DNA from 2 places in the Thauera butanivorans genome. Region 2 is predicted to be linked to the other one. Evidence: riboswitches for the same ligand, from Rfam matches in the RefSeq annotation. Region 2 holds a riboswitch; the other holds the start of a gene.
What was found. Region 2 has a riboswitch for cobalamin ahead of ACNQFN_RS20880 (TonB-dependent receptor domain-containing protein). Riboswitches for the same ligand answer to the same signal wherever they lie in the genome.
Positions count from the first base shown of each region.

Region 1: another riboswitch for cobalamin. It lies ahead of cobO (cob(I)yrinic acid a,c-diamide adenosyltransferase); the one in region 2 lies ahead of ACNQFN_RS20880 (TonB-dependent receptor domain-containing protein).

Region 1 covers NZ_CP183038.1:1,951,024-1,958,552, forward strand. The annotation lists gene lysS (lysine--tRNA ligase) at 1-910, opposite strand, end outside; gene ACNQFN_RS09415 (methyl-accepting chemotaxis protein) at 1,267-3,063, shown strand; cobalamin riboswitch at 3,121-3,344, shown strand; gene cobO (cob(I)yrinic acid a,c-diamide adenosyltransferase) at 3,499-4,110, shown strand; gene ACNQFN_RS09425 (chorismate-binding protein) at 4,123-6,156, opposite strand; gene ACNQFN_RS09430 (GFA family protein) at 6,208-6,615, opposite strand; gene ACNQFN_RS09435 (hypothetical protein) at 6,637-6,930, opposite strand; one part of gene ACNQFN_RS09440 (IS3 family transposase) at 7,038-7,290, shown strand; one part of gene ACNQFN_RS09440 (IS3 family transposase) at 7,290-7,529, shown strand, end outside.
Region 2 covers NZ_CP183038.1:4,317,885-4,325,413, reverse strand. The annotation lists gene ACNQFN_RS20890 (Uma2 family endonuclease) at 1-521, opposite strand, end outside; gene cobU (bifunctional adenosylcobinamide kinase/adenosylcobinamide-phosphate guanylyltransferase) at 555-1,103, opposite strand; cobalamin riboswitch at 1,195-1,433, shown strand; gene ACNQFN_RS20880 (TonB-dependent receptor domain-containing protein) at 1,569-3,392, shown strand; gene ACNQFN_RS20875 (TonB-dependent receptor domain-containing protein) at 3,406-5,280, shown strand; gene ACNQFN_RS20870 (FecCD family ABC transporter permease) at 5,305-6,282, shown strand; gene ACNQFN_RS20865 (ABC transporter ATP-binding protein) at 6,279-7,148, shown strand; gene cobA (uroporphyrinogen-III C-methyltransferase) at 7,172-7,529, shown strand, end outside.

The sequences.
Region 1 (7,529 bases), 2.3 Mb from region 2:
CGCCCAGTGCCTCGCGTGCGGCCTGGCGGATCAGGCCTTCGGTGAAGTCCATCAGCGTGCGGTAGTTCGCGTACGCCTCGTAGAACTCCATCATCGTGAATTCGGGGTTGTGGCGCGGGCTGAGGCCTTCGTTGCGGAAGTTGCGGTTGACCTCGAACACCTTCTCGAAGCCGCCCACCACCAGGCGCTTCAGGTAGAGCTCGGGCGCGATGCGCAGGAACAGTTCCATGTCGAGCGCGTTGTGGTGGGTGACGAAGGGCTTGGCCGTGGCGCCGCCGGGAATGGGGTGCATCATCGGCGTTTCGACTTCGAGGAAGCCGTGGCCGGTCATGTAGTTGCGGATCGACTGCACGATGCGGCTGCGCGCGGCGAAGGTGAAGCGCGACTGCTCGCTGACGATCAGGTCGACGTAGCGCTGGCGGTACTTCTGCTCGACGTCGGTGAGGCCGTGGAACTTGTCCGGCAGCGGGCGCAGGCTCTTGGTCAGCAGGCGGATCTCGTCGGCCTTGACCGACAGCTCGCCGGTCTTGGTCTTGAACACGGTGCCGACGCAGCCGACGATGTCGCCGATGTCCCAGGTCTTGAACTGGGCGTAGACGTCCTCGCCGACGCCGTCGCGCTGCACGTAGAGCTGGATGCGGCCCGACAGGTCCTGGATGGTGACGAAGCTCGCCTTGCCCATCACCCGCTTGAGCATGATGCGGCCGGCCACCTTGACTTCGACCGGCAGTGCTTCCAGTTCCTCGGCTTCCTTGTCGCCGTATAGCTCGGCGAGCTTGCCGGCGGTGTTCTCGCGCGAGAAGTCGTTGGGGAAGGCGCGGCCGCTGCTGCGCCAGGCGGCGAGCTTGTCGCGGCGCTCGGCGATCAGGTGGTTTTCGTCCTGCGGCGGGGTATTCGTCTGATCGGACATGTTTTCGGTTCGGGAGATGAGGATGCGTGGGCGCCGGCATGGCGCCGGCGACAAAGGCGTGATTGTCGCAGGCCGGCGCAGGCAGGGCAATTGCGAGGCTGCGGCCGGAAGGGGTGGGGAACGGCGAAAGAGCGGCCGGAATGGCGGACAGTGACGCGGCGCTCGCACGTCGTCGGCTGCTTTATTTGCCAAAAACGAGATTTATGTCCTTGTTTCGCTCCCCGATGTAGGGAATATTCCGCCAAAAACTACTGCGCTCTGCACCGAAGTCTGTTCTCAAGTGCAGGCGGCCGGAGCCGATAGAGGGGGCGGAAGCAGTTGATGAATACGGATTTCTAGCTCGGGAACCACACCAAATGAGCACGTTGAGACAGCTGTACGAGACTGTCGAGAAGACCTTCTGGAACACGCTGACCAAGAAGCTGTGCAGCTTCCTGCTGCTGTTCTTCTTCAACCTGGGCTATCTGGCCGTGCAGGCCTGGCAGACTTCGGAGATCGACCGCGCGCTGGCCGAAGGCGGCATCGCGCCGGAGTTTGCGGCGCGCATCCTGGGTGCGCTCGGCGTCGGGCAATGGGTGATGATCATCATCAGCGCCGTGTCGCTGGCCTGCATCCTCGGCCAGATCGCCTACCTGCGCCACCTGATCGTGCGCCCGATCCGCGGCATGATCGGCATCTTCGAGGAGATCGGCCGCGGCGAAGGCGACTTCTCGCGCGACCTCCCGCTCATCACCCATGACGAGTTCCGCGAGCTCGCCAGCAGCTACAACCACTTCGCCGAGAAGATGCGCCACATCATCGGCGAAGTGCGCACCACCAGCGTCGGCATCGCGCGCGAGGCGGTGCAGGTCAAGCTGCGCGTCGAGGCTGCTGCCAGGCACGCGCGGGAGCAGGGGCAGATGACCACGGCGGTGTTCGACGCCAGCAGTGCATCCACCGCCGCCATCGAGCAGGTGTCGCAGAGCGCACGGCAGATCGCCGAGTCCACCGCCGAGAATCTGCGCATCGCACGCGGTTCGCTGCACGAGATGCAGGACATCGCCGGCAAGATCAATTCCGTCAGCGACAAGGTGACCGCGTTCAACCACACCGTGGACGACCTGTCGCAGCGCTCCGAGAGCGTGAAGCAGATCGCCGTGCTGATCCGCGAGATTGCCGACCAGACCAATCTGCTGGCGCTCAATGCGGCAATCGAGGCCGCGCGGGCGGGCGAGGCCGGGCGCGGCTTCGCCGTGGTCGCCGACGAGGTGCGCAAGCTGGCCGAGCGGGTGAACAACGCGACCGCCGAGATCGTCGGCAACATCAACGGCATGCTCGAACTGGTGTCGGAGACGCGCAACGAGAACGAAGTGATCAATGCCGACGTGCTGCAGACGCGCGAAGTCGTCGACCGCTCGGCGACCCAGTTCGGTTACATGGTGGGCGAGTTCGAGACGACCGGAAGGCAGCTCGAGCAGATCGCCGCGGCGATGGGCTCGCTGGCGGACACCAACGTCAGCGTGCATGAGAAGGTCAGCGCCATCAATGCCCTGTCGCACACCGTCGCCGGGCAGATGGATGAGAGCGAGCAGGGTACGGAACAGCTTGCCAAGGCGACCGAAGGCGTGCAGGAACTGGTGTCGCGCTTCAAGACCGGGCGCGGGGCCTTCGACCGGATCGTCGAACAGACGCGCCGCTTCCGCGACGAGGTGCAGGAGCAGCTCCAGCAGATGGCCGCCAGCCGCATCGACATCTTCGACTGGCGCTACCAGCCCATCCCCGGCACCAATCCGCCCAAATTCCGTGTGGCATGGGGCGAGGAGTTCACCCGCCGCTGCCAGGCCTTGCTCGATGACAGCCTGGCCTCGACCCGGGGCGCCGTATTCGCCGTTGCGGTCAATGCAGACAGCTACCTGCCGGCGCACAACGCCAAATTCTCCCAGCCGCTGACCGGCAACTACGAGCAGGATCTGGTGGGCAACCGTACCTGCCGCAAGTTCGAAAGCCCGTCCGAACTGCGTGCCGCGCGCAATACCGAGCCCCTGCTGTTGCAGACTTACCTCCGCGATACCGGCGAGATCCTGTGCGACATCGCCATGCCGATCATGGCCGGCAGCCGCCATTGGGGGAATGTGCGCATCGGTGTCCCGGTCGAGAGCCTGCTCGGCAACTGAATCGCCGGCGCGCGCATTGCCCGCGGCACCGCTGCGGGCGTATAGTGCGGCCCGCATCGATCGGGAGCTTTCGCGGGCATTCGCGCGCGGAGCGAAACAGGAAGTCCGGTGAAGCGGGGGGGGGGGCGTGCCGCCCATTTTTCCCGCCATTCCGGCGCAGCCCCCGCTGCTGTAAGCCAGACGGCGCCGCCATTTCGACCACTGAAGCCTTGCGCTTCGGGAAGGCGGCGGCAACCGGATGAAGGCGAGCCAGAAGACCGACCCGTTCGACGAGACAGGTGAATGCCCCGGGGTGCGGGCGGACTGCCGATCGGTCGCGCGGGCCTGACAGCCCGCTTGCGCTTCGCCTACGCCGCCTTTGCGGCTTTGCCGCGCATGCACCATCGTCATTCTTCCCCATCCGGTTCCGACAGCGATGGCAAGGAGGACGGACCGATGGAAGAGGACAAGAAGCAGAGCCACAACGCGCGCATGCAGCGCAAGAAGGAAGTCGTCGATGCCGCCATCGGGCGCGCGCAGGAGGAGCGCGGCATCGTCATCCTGATCACCGGCAACGGCAAGGGCAAGACCACCTCCGCCTTCGGCACCCTGTATCGCGCGCTCGGCCACGGCCAGCGCGCCGGCGTGGTGCAGTTCATCAAGGGCACGCACGCCACCGGCGAAGTCATCTTCCTGCAGAAGCAGGGGCTGGACACTGCCGTCCAGTACCACGCCATGGCCACCGGCTTCACCTGGAACACGCAGAACTGGGACGCCGACAAGCGCGCCGCCGACGAAGCCTGGGCGCAGGCCAGCCGCATGCTGGCCGACCCGGCGCTCGACCTGGTGCTGCTCGACGAGCTGACCTACATGCTCAAGTACAACTACCTCGACACCGATCAGGTGATCGCCGCGATCCGCGCCCGCCCGCCGCGCCAGACCGTCATCGTCACCGGCCGTGCCGCCAAGCCGGAACTGGCGGAGCTGGCCGATACGGTCAGCGAGATCGCCGACCGCAAGCACGCCTTCAAGGCGGGCGTGAAGGCGCAGGCGGGCATCGACTTCTGAGCTGGCCAGCCGTCAGTTGGATGGCGCCAGCCGTGCCTCCAACCAGTCGCGCAGGCTGTTGATGAAGGCCCAGCCCTGCACGCGCGGTAGATCCTGCACGCGCACCACGGCCTCCACCACGCGGCCTTCGCGCAGGGCGACGGCGCGGCCGATGCCGGGCAGCAGGCCGCAGGCGAGGGGCGGCGTGACCCAGCGGCCATCGATCAGCATGGCGAGGTTGCCGAACGTGGATTCGGTGATTTCGCCGGCTTCGTTGTAGAGTACGGTGTCGAACACGTCCGAGCCCGTTGTGGGAGCGAAGGCTGCGTAGTGCGCGCGGCGGGTGGTCTTGTAGCGGCTGAATTCGCTGTGCGCCTGGAGAAAGGGGCGGTCGGCCAGTGCCAGCAGTACCGGCGCCGGCGTGGGAGCGAAGGCGGCTGCTTCGGCGCGGGCCAGGCCCTGCGCATTCAGCAGCAGGCGCACGCGCCAGGCGCCCTGGCCGTGCGTGCGGACGAGATCATCGAGGCAGGCCTCGATGCGTGACTCATCCCAGGGGTAGCCGAAGTGCGCAGCGGCGGCGCGCATGCGGGCGAGGTGTTCGTCGCGGTGGCGCAGCTTGCCGCCGTGCAGACCCAGGGTTTCCAGCAGGTCGAACGGTGCGCTGGCGCGCTCGACGAAGGCGCGCTTGGCGGCCCATTCGGCCCATTCGTCCTTGGCGCTTGCGCCCCAGACGATGCCGCTGCCGATGCCGCAGCGGGCATTGCTGCCTTTCAGTTCGATGCTGCGGATCGGTACGTTGAAGGTGGCGGCAATGCCGCGCTGGCCGTCGGGCGAAACGTAGGGACGAACCACGCCGACAGCGCCGCAGTAAATGCCGCGCGGCCCGCCTTCGAGGGCGCGGATCATGCGCATGGCTTCCACCTTGGGGGCGCCGGTGACCGAACCGCAGGGAAACAGCGCGGCGAACACGTCGGCGAGCCGCGTGCCGGCGCGGGTGCGCGCCACCACGTCGGAAGTCATCTGCCAGACAGTGGGCAGGGCTTCGGTGTGGAACAGCGCGGGCACGCGCACGCTGTGCGGCTCGGCGATGCGCGAGAGGTCGTTGCGCAGCAGGTCCACGATCATGACGTTCTCGGCGCGCTCCTTGGGGCTGGCGCGCAGCCGAGCGGCCAGCGCGGCATCTTCGTCGGGTGTGGTACCGCGCGGGGCCGTGCCTTTCATCGGCCGCGTCAGGATCTCGTTCCCGCGCCAGTCGAAGAACAGTTCGGGCGAGACGGACAGCACCTGTACGCGATCCTCGTTACCGTCGTTGGTGCCGCAGTCGAGATGTGTTGCATACCCGCCCGGCTGTGCCCGCTGCAACGCGGCGAACAGGCCACGGTCGTCGCCCGCCAGCCGTCCACGCAACTGTGCCGTGTGGTTGACCTGGTAGAGCACACCGTCGGCGATCGCCCGCTGGATGCGGGCATGGGCAGCATCGAAGGCGGCACGCGTGGGCAGGGTGTGCCAATCGACCACTGCTGCACCGCCCCCCGGTTCCCCGTTCCAGGGCAGCGGGGTGTCGTGGATGGCGAACCAGGCCAGCGGTCCGTCCGCTGCATGCACGGTCATCGCCGCGTCGAACGCGGGTGCGGCTTCGTAGCGCAGATAACCCAGCGCCCAGGCGCCTGCGCGGGCGGCGGCCTCGACCGCATCGAGCAGCGGACGCACCTCGTCAAGGCTGTGTGCGGCCAGCACCGTGCGAGGCTGGCCGAAGGCATGGCGCAGGCGCGGCGCGCTGCTGTCGCGGGGATCGGTGAAATCGATGAGGCTGGTCACGGCGAAGGCGCTGGGTCTCGTCAGGGAGTCAAGCCAGCATTTTGCACGCTGGGTGTGCTCCGGGTGCGCATCGCGGGCCATCTGTGCCTTGCCGCTGCCGATTCGGCGGCGATGATGCTGCTCGGCGCCTGCCTCACAGGCATCGGTGGTGCGCTGTTCTCGCCCTGCATGGAAGCGCTGGCGGCGCGCATCGATGCGCAGCCGGACGGCAACCTGCGCTATCTCGCGCGTGATGAGACGGAACGACACGGTGCATGGCCATGCGTGCCGTGCGTCGGGAAGAGCCTTGCAAAGTTTGCTTCAGCTTTCTTTGTCATCTGGCATGAACTGCTCGAATACCTGCTGGCCGGTGAGCTTGTGCGTTTCGTTGCTGAAATCGTAGAACGGTGGCTTCTCGTCGATGAAGATTTCATTGGTGAGCCGGAATTGCGCGTCCTGGAAAAGCCCAGCTGGAAGGATGTATTCGTTGCTCGGCAGCAGATGGTAGAACAAGTGCGTACCGCATGTGGGGCAAAAGCCGCGTTCGGCCCAATCGGATGAACGATAGGTGGAAGGCATGCCGCCGCTGAACTGCACCTCGGCTCCACAGTGGACGGCGAACATCGGGCCGCCCGACCAGCGCCTGCACATGGAGCAATGGCAAAGCCCGACTTCAGCATGGTCGCTCGCCGAGACTTCGATGGAGCCGCACAGGCACGAACCTTTCATGGCAATCTCCTTGACGTTCTGCTATGGGGGCGGACTTCGTTCGCCATTGTCAGCCATCTGTGTGCCGGAAAGGGCGATCACCGACACCTGGCCCAAATCATGCACGGGCGTATGCCATCGTTGGGCATCGGTGTCGAAACGCAGTTCCAGCATGCCGGGCAAGGCGGCATCGATCACGAGCAAGCGAACAGGATGGCGGAAATCCGCTTTCGCTGTACCGAGTGCCTGCAATACCTGTTCAAGGCTGCCGTCGCGCAACTCGTCGGCGATGATCAGCGTGGGCCGGCGTGGCCTGAAGTGTGCCAGCCGGGCCATTGCCGCGGGATGTTCCAGCAGATAGCCGCAGTCCCAGTGAGCTGCCCCACGAATTTCGTCTTCCAGCGTAGTCGTCGTAGGATCGACACAACGAGAGGAAGAACGACGTGAAGCGCATCCCGAAACAGGAATACACGGCTGAGTTCAAGGAGCAGGCCGTCAAGCGAACTGACGAGGTCGGCAGCATCGGCCGTGTTGCCGAGGAACTGGGGTTGGTTGAGCAGACGCTGCGCAACTGGGTCAAGGCGGCGAAGGCGGGCAAGCTGAATCCGGCCGGCGCCAAGCAGATCACTGCCGAGCAGATGGAGCTGTCGCGGTTGCGCGCTCAGGTCGCGCGGCTCGAGATGGAGCTGGAGATCACAAAAAAAGCGGCGGCATATTTCGCGAAGGATCTGCTGTGAAATATGCCTGGATCGAGACGCAGCGCAGATCCTTTCCGTTGCCTGTGCTGTGCGAGGCCTTATCGGTGAGCCAGAGCGGCTTTCGGGCTTGGCGGGGCGGCGGAACGCCGGACCGCAAGCGACTGACCGATGCGCAGGCCCTGGTGCTGATCCGCACGGTTCATCAGGAGGTCCGGCAGGCCTACGGGGCACGACGCA
Region 2 (7,529 bases):
CCGAACGCGGGCAGGGCGAGGCTGGCAGCCTCGCCGCTGGCTTCGGTCAGCAGCCAGTCGCCTTCGGCGGTACGGGAATAGCATTCGACGTGGGCACGGTCCTGCGACAGGAACAGCACCGTCTTGAGTCCGGGGAAGCGGCGGTAGGCGGCGAACTTGCCGCCGCGGTCGTAGGCTTCGGTCGAGGGCGACAGCACCTCGGCGATCAGCACCGGCTCTTCCTTGACCTGGCGGCGCTCGCGGTCGGCGTCCGCGCAGGTGACGAAGACGTCGGGGTAGAACAGGTCGTCCGTTGCTGCCAGACGCAGGCGGACGTCGGACATGAAGACCGTGCAGGATGTGCCGCGCAGGGCATTGCGCAAGGTCATGTAGGTGTTGCCGGAAACAAGATTGTGCACGTCCGACCCGCCGGCCATCATGAAGGCTTCGCCGTCGAAGAATTCCCAGCGCTCGGGCTGATCCGCTTCCCAGGCGAGGAATTCATCCAGCGTCATCGCATGCTTTTCCGCAGGCAGGCCCATGGCAGTCTCCAGCAACATTCGTCAGTTGGCAGTTTAGCCGCCCTTCAGCACCAGCGGCAGCCCGGCGGCGACGAACAGCACGCGCGGGCACAGTGCGGCGACGGCCTGGTTCAGTCGCCCGGCCTCGTCGCGGAACAGGCGGCCGAGCGGGGTTTCCGGCACCAGGCCGAGGCCGACTTCGTTGGCGACCAGGATGACACGGCCGGGCAGGGCCGGCAGCGTGGCGAGCAGGGCGTCGCGCTCGGCGCGAAACAGCGGCAGGGCTTCGGCGTCGGCGCCGGGCGGCAGGCCGTCGGCATCGATCAGCAGGTTGGCGAGCCACAGCGTCAGGCAATCGACCAGCAGGCAGCGCCCGGGCGCGGCTTCGCGGCGCAGGGTTTCGGCGAGCGCGATCGGCGCTTCGACCGTGCGCCAGCCCGCCGGGCGGTCGGCCTGGTGGCGGCGGATGCGTGCCGCCATTTCGTCGTCGAGCGCCTCGGCGGTGGCGATCACGGTGACGGCCAGGCCGGATGCGGCGGCGCGGCGTTCGGCCTCGCGGCTCTTGCCGGAACGGGCGCCGCCCAGGATCAGTTCGCATGTCATGGTGCTGATTGCCTTTTTTGCTGCGGGGGCCTTGTGCTGGTGCAGTGCACGATACTGGCCGGTACGGTATCATCCGCCCCCACTGCCCCGGAAGGGGCGGCGCGTCATCGGTGCCCGCGGGCGATTCTCGCCCGGGGTTGAACGGGAAACAGGTGCACGGCCCATCTCGCCATGAGGCCGCAATGCCTGTGCTGCCCCCGCAACGGTAGGTGTGCGCAAGGTGGACCACGCAGCCACTGGGTTCATGACCTGGGAAGGCGGTCCATCCGTCCGGCCGGCAGGCTGGTACACACACGAGCCCGGAGACCGGCCGTAGCGCGAATTGGCGGATGTGTCGCGGGGTGGCGGCGATGGCATGGCGTGTTCCGTGGCGCCGTTCGTTTCCTTTTTCCTCCCGAGACCGTCCTGTTGCGTATCGCCACGGCGCGCGGGGACGCGGCGCTCTGGCGCAGGGAGACCGAAACGATGAAGATCCGCTTCTGTACCACGGCGATCGCCGTGGCCAGCGCTTTTCCGATGTATCTGCCGTCTGCGCTTGCGCAGGACCGGTTGGGCGAGGCAGTCGTCGTCACTGCCACCCGTCAGCAGCAGCGCGCCGACGAGACCTTGTCCAGCGTCGATGTGATCACGCGCGAGCAGATCGAACGCGGCGGGCACAGCACGCTGACCGAACTGCTGGCGGCGCAGCCCGGCATCCAGGTGAGCAGCAACGGCGGCCCCGGCGCCAATACCGGCATCTTCATCCGCGGCGCCAATTCCGGGCATACGCTGGTGCTCGTCGATGGCATGCGGGTGGGCTCGGCGACGTCCGGCCAGCCTGCGCTGGAGACGATTCCGCCCGAGTTGGTCGAGCGCATCGAGATCCTGCGCGGGCCGGCGAGCGCGCTGTACGGCTCGGACGCCATCGGCGGCGTGATCCAGGTCTTCACGCGCAAGGGCACGGCGGGCTTCCATCCCAGCCTGCGCATGGGTGCCGGTACCGAGCACAGCTACGCACTCGGCGCGACGGTGGCCGGCGGCCGGGACCGCCTGCGCTACAACGTGTCGGCGGGGCGCGAGCGCACCGACGGCTTCAATGCGCGAAAGAACCCTGCCACCGTGGCCGACCGCGATCGCGACGGCTTCCACAACGACTACCTGAGTGCTTCCGCCTCGCTGGGATTCAGGGACGATGACGAGATCGGGCTGACGCTGTTCCATTCCGAAGGGCGCAACTGGTTCGACTCCGACACCGAATACGATGCCCGCGTGAGCAAGGGCCTGGACACCGCCGGCATCCACATGCGCAACAAGCTCGCCGACGGCTGGGTGAGCACGCTGCGCCTGGGCTACAGCAAGGACCGTTCGCACAGCAAATGGAGCACGGCGCCGACGGACCGCTTCGACACCGAACAGACCCAGTTCGCGTGGCAGAACGACGTCTCGCTGGGCGGCGGCCTGTTGCTCGCGGCGGTCGAGCATCTGGAGCAGAGCATCGACACCACCGGCACCTACGAACGCGACACGCGCCGGGTGGATTCGGTGCTGCTGGGCTGGGGCGGGCAGTTCGACAAGCATCATCTGCAGATCAACGCCCGCCATGACGACGATTCGCAGTTCGGCGGCAAGACCACCGGGCTGCTCGCCTACGGCTACCAGTTCCTGCCCGAATGGCGGCTGCGCGGCAGCATCGGCACGGCCTTCAAGGCGCCGACCTTCAACGATCTGTACTTCCCGCTCGCCTGCTTTCCGCCTTTCGGCTGCTTCGGCGGCAACCCGGACCTGAAGCCCGAGGAATCGCTGAACCGCGAAATCGGCCTGGTCTGGGAGCAGGGCGGGCTGCAGATGACGGCCACCTATTACAACAACCGGGTGAAGAACCTGATCCAGTGGGGCAGCACCCCGGACAACGTCGGCCGCGCCAGGCTGGAAGGGCTGGAATGGGGCGTGAGCGCGACCGTGGCCGACTACCGCGTGCGGGCAACGATCGACCTGCTCGATGCCAAGGACGAGGATACGGACGCCCGCCTGGTGCGCCGCGCGCGCCGCGCGGGTTCGCTCGGCATCGACCGCACGGTCGGCAAGTGGAGCTGGGGGGCCGAATGGCGCGGGCAGAGCGAGCGCGAGGACGCCGGCACGCGGCTGGGCGGCTACGGCATCGTCAATGCCTGGGTCCATCACCAGTTGACGCCCGAACTGCGGCTCGAGCTGCGGGCGAACAACGTCTTCGACAAGGACTACGAGCTTGCCCGCAACTTCGCCACCGCCGGTGCCAATGCCTTCGTCACGCTGCGCTATGCGCCGCGCTGAACCGTCGTTCCCCATGCCCGCCGTCCGTTTCTCCATGCTTGCCGCCGCTCTGGCGCTGCCTTGTCCGCTGCTGGCGGCGCCCGCCCCGGGCGGCGGCGCCCTCGAAGCCGTCGTCGTCACCGCCTCCCGCCAGCAGCAGCGCATCGAGGACAGCCTGGCCGCGGTGGAGGTGATCGAACGCGAGGACATCGAGCGCGCCGGGCATTCCTCGCTGATCGAGGTGCTGCGGGCGCTGCCCGGCATCCGGGTCACCGCCAACGGCGGCGCGGGGGCGAATGCGAACGTCTACGTCCGGGGCGCCGAGGCGCGGCACACGCTGCTGCTGATCGATGGCCTGCGGGCCGGCTCGGCCAGTTCGGGGGCGCCGACGCTGGAGAACATTCCGCTCGGTCTGATCGAGCGCATCGAAGTGCTGCGCGGGCCGGCCAGCGCGCTGTACGGCTCGGAGGCCATCGGCGGCGTGATCCAGGTGTTCACCCGCAAGGGCGAGGCGGGCTTCAGGCCGGAGCTTTTCGTCGGCTACGGCTCCGAGCGCACCCGCAAGGCATCGGCCGCGCTGTCGGGCGGGGCCGGGCGGCTGCGCTACAGCCTGAACGTGGGCGCCGAGCACTCCGACGGCTTCAACTCGAAGCGCGACCCGGCCTTCTGGGCGGGCACGCCGCCGCGGACGTCCTACTGGGCCGACGACGACGGCTTCCGCAACACCCATGCCGGCGGCTCGGTCACGCTGGGCTTCCGCGACAGGGACGAGATCGGCCTGGGTTTCACGTACTCGGACAGCCGCAGCCGCTACGATGCCTCGGCGGCGAGCTATTTCGACTCCTGGATGGACAAGACCGCCGGCACGCTGAGCCTGCATCTGCGCAACGAGCTGCGTGCCGGCTGGACCAGCACCCTGCGCCTGGGCCGCAGCATCGACGAGTCGCTGAACCGGGCGAGCGCCGCGGCGCCGAGCCGGCACGACACCGAGCAGGATCAGTTGATGTGGCAGCACGACGTCGATCTGCCGCTGGGCAGGCTGCTGCTGGCCTATGAATACGTCGAAACCCGGCTCGACAGCACCACGGTGTACAACAAGGACAGCCGCCGGGTGAATTCGCTGCTGCTCGGCTGGTCGGCACAGATCGACGCCCACCACCTGCAGCTCAACGCCCGCCACGACGACAACTCCCAGTTCGGCGGCAAGACCACCGGTCTGCTTGCCTACGGCTACGACCTGACGCCTTCGCTGCGCCTGCGCGGCAGCATCGCCACCGCCTTCAACGCGCCGACCTTCAACCAGCTCTACTGGCCGATGGCGTCGTCGCCGACCAGCTACCACGGCAATCCCGATCTGAAGCCGGAGCGGGCGCTGAACCGCGAACTCGGCATCCGCTGGGCCCAGGGGGCGCACAGCGTCGAACTGAACTACTTCGACAACCGGGTCAAGGACCTGATCGCCGGCAACCCGGTGTATGCGTTGCGGGGACAGCAGGTCAACGTCGCCGAGGCGCGGCTCGAGGGCGCGGAACTCGGCTACATGCTGTCGCTGGGCGCATTCACCGTCAGCGCGGGCCTGGACTGGCTGGATGCGAAGGACGAACAGAACGGCAGGCGGCTGCCGCGGCGGGCGCGGCAGTCTGGTTTCCTGCGGCTGGCCCATGCCGCCGGGCCGCTGGACTGGGGCGTGGAATGGAACGGTGCCGGCCGCCGCCACGACGATGCGGCCAACACCGTGGATCTGCACGGCTACGGCCTGCTCGATGCCTATCTGCATTACCGCCTGTCGCCGCAATGGCGCATCGAGGCGAGGGCGAACAATCTCCTCGATGCGGACTACGAACTGGCGCGGGGCTATCGCACGCCGGGTGCCAGCGTGTTCGTCGGGCTGCGTTATGCGCCGCGCTGACGGCGCCTCCGGCTGCCGATCCGGATGAAGCCGCGTACCCATGCCGTGTCGGTGATCGCCGCGCTGCTGGCGGCCGGCGTGCTGGCCTTCGCATGGGCGCTGATGGCGGGCGAGATGCCGATCGGGCCGGGCGAGGTACTGGCGGCGCTGGCCGGCGATGACGGCATGGCCGCCGGCATCGTGCGCGAGCTGCGCCTGCCGCGCGCGGTCGCCACCTTCGTCTGCGGCGGCCTGCTCGCCATGGCCGGCGCAGTGATGCAGGTGCTGCTGCGCAATCCGCTGGCCGACCCCTACATCCTGGGCATTTCCGGCGGCGCGGCGGTCGGCGCGCTGGTGGCGATCCTGCTCGGGGCGGCTTCGCTGTGGGTCGATGCGTTGGCTTTCGCCGGCGCGCTGACGGCGATGCTGCTGGTGTTCGGCCTGGCGCACGGCGACGGCAGCTGGACGCAGACGCGGCTGCTGCTGACCGGCGTCATCGTCGCCGCCGGCTGCGGCGCGGCGGTGACCCTGATGCTGGCGCTGGCGTCCGACGTGCGCGTGCAGTCGATGCTGTTCTGGCTGATGGGCGACGCCAGCGGTGCGGCGCGGCCCTGGCCCGGGCTGGCCGTGCTGGTGCTGGGACTGCTGGCGGTGATGCCCTTTGCGCGCGACCTCAACGTGCTGGCGCGCGGCGAACTGAATGCGCGGGCGCTCGGCGTCGAAGTGCGCCGCCTGCGCATGGGCCTGTACGTGCTGGCTTCGCTGCTGACGGCCACTGCGGTGACGCTGATCGGCTCGGTGGGCTTCGTCGGCCTGATCGTGCCGCATCTGGTGCGGCTGGCGCTGGGCAACGACCAGCGGACGCTGATTCCGGCGGCGGCGCTGGCCGGCGGTGCCTTGCTGACGGTGGCCGATACCGCCGCACGCACCGTGATCGCGCCGCAGCAATTGCCGGTGGGCGTGCTGACCGCGCTGATCGGCGTGCCGGTGTTCCTGTTCCTGCTGGCGAGGCACCGGCGATGAGCACGGCCGGCAGCGTGATGAATGAGACCGGGCCGCTGCTCGAAGCCGACGGCCTCGCATTGCAGGTGGGCGAGCGCTGGCTGTGCTGCGCCTTCAGCATGAGCCTGAAGCCGGGCGAATGCCTGGTCCTGCTGGGACCGAACGGTGCGGGCAAGACCACCTTGCTGCACACCCTGGCTGGTTTGCGTGTGCCGTCGGTGGGCGAGGTGCGCATCGGCGGGCGGCCTTATGCCGGCTGGTCGGCGACCGAGGCGGCGCGCTTTCGCGGGCTGCTGACGCAGCAGCAGCCCGACCTGTTCGCCGCCTCCGTGCTGGAGACGGTGCTGATCGGCCGCCATCCGCACCTCGGCCGCTGGGGCTGGGAAACGGAACGGGACGAAGCCATCGCCCGCCGGGCGCTGGCCGACGTCGGCCTGCAGGGCTTCGAGAACCGCGACGTCCTGACCCTGTCCGGCGGCGAGCGCCAGCGCGTCGCCATCGCCGCCCTGCTGGCTCAGGCGCCGCGGCTGTTCCTGCTCGACGAGCCCTTGAATCACCTCGATCTCCACCACCAGATCGCCACGCTCGAACTGTTCCGCCGCCTCGTCCGCGGCGAGAGGGGCTCTCCCGCGCTGGAGGCCCCCCTGTCCGGCGCAGGGGCGCCTGGCGGACGGGGCGGCGGCAGGAAATCCGGCGCGGTGCTGGTACTTCACGACGTCAATCTTGCCGCCCGCTACGCGGATCACGTTATCCTGCTCGACGGTCGCGGCGGCGTCATCGCCGGCGACCGCGACAGCGTGATGCGCGCCGAACTGCTGAGCCAGGCTTTCGGCCACCCCCTACGCCGCTTCGAAAGCGAAGGGCGCATCGTCTTCGTTCCTGATTGAATATCCGTCCGAGCCCGTGTTCCATGAGTCCAGTCCCTGATCTCGCAGCCTTCCGCGCCGGCCCGCTGCCGGGCCACGTCTATCTGGTGGGCGCCGGCCCGGGCGACCCGGAGCTGCTGACGCTGCGCGGCGCGCGCCTGGTGGCCGCGGCGGACGTGGTGGTGTACGACAACCTGGTCGCACCGGCCATCATCGATCTCGCGCCGGCCGCGGCCGAGCGCATCTACGTCGGCAAGAAGGCGGCCGACCACACCCTGCCGCAGCACGAGATCAACGCCCTGCTGGTGCGCCTGGCGCAGGCCGGCAAGCGCGTGGTGCGGCTGAAGGGCGGCGACCCCTTCATCTTCGGCCGCGGCGGCGAGGAGATGGAAGAACTGCTCG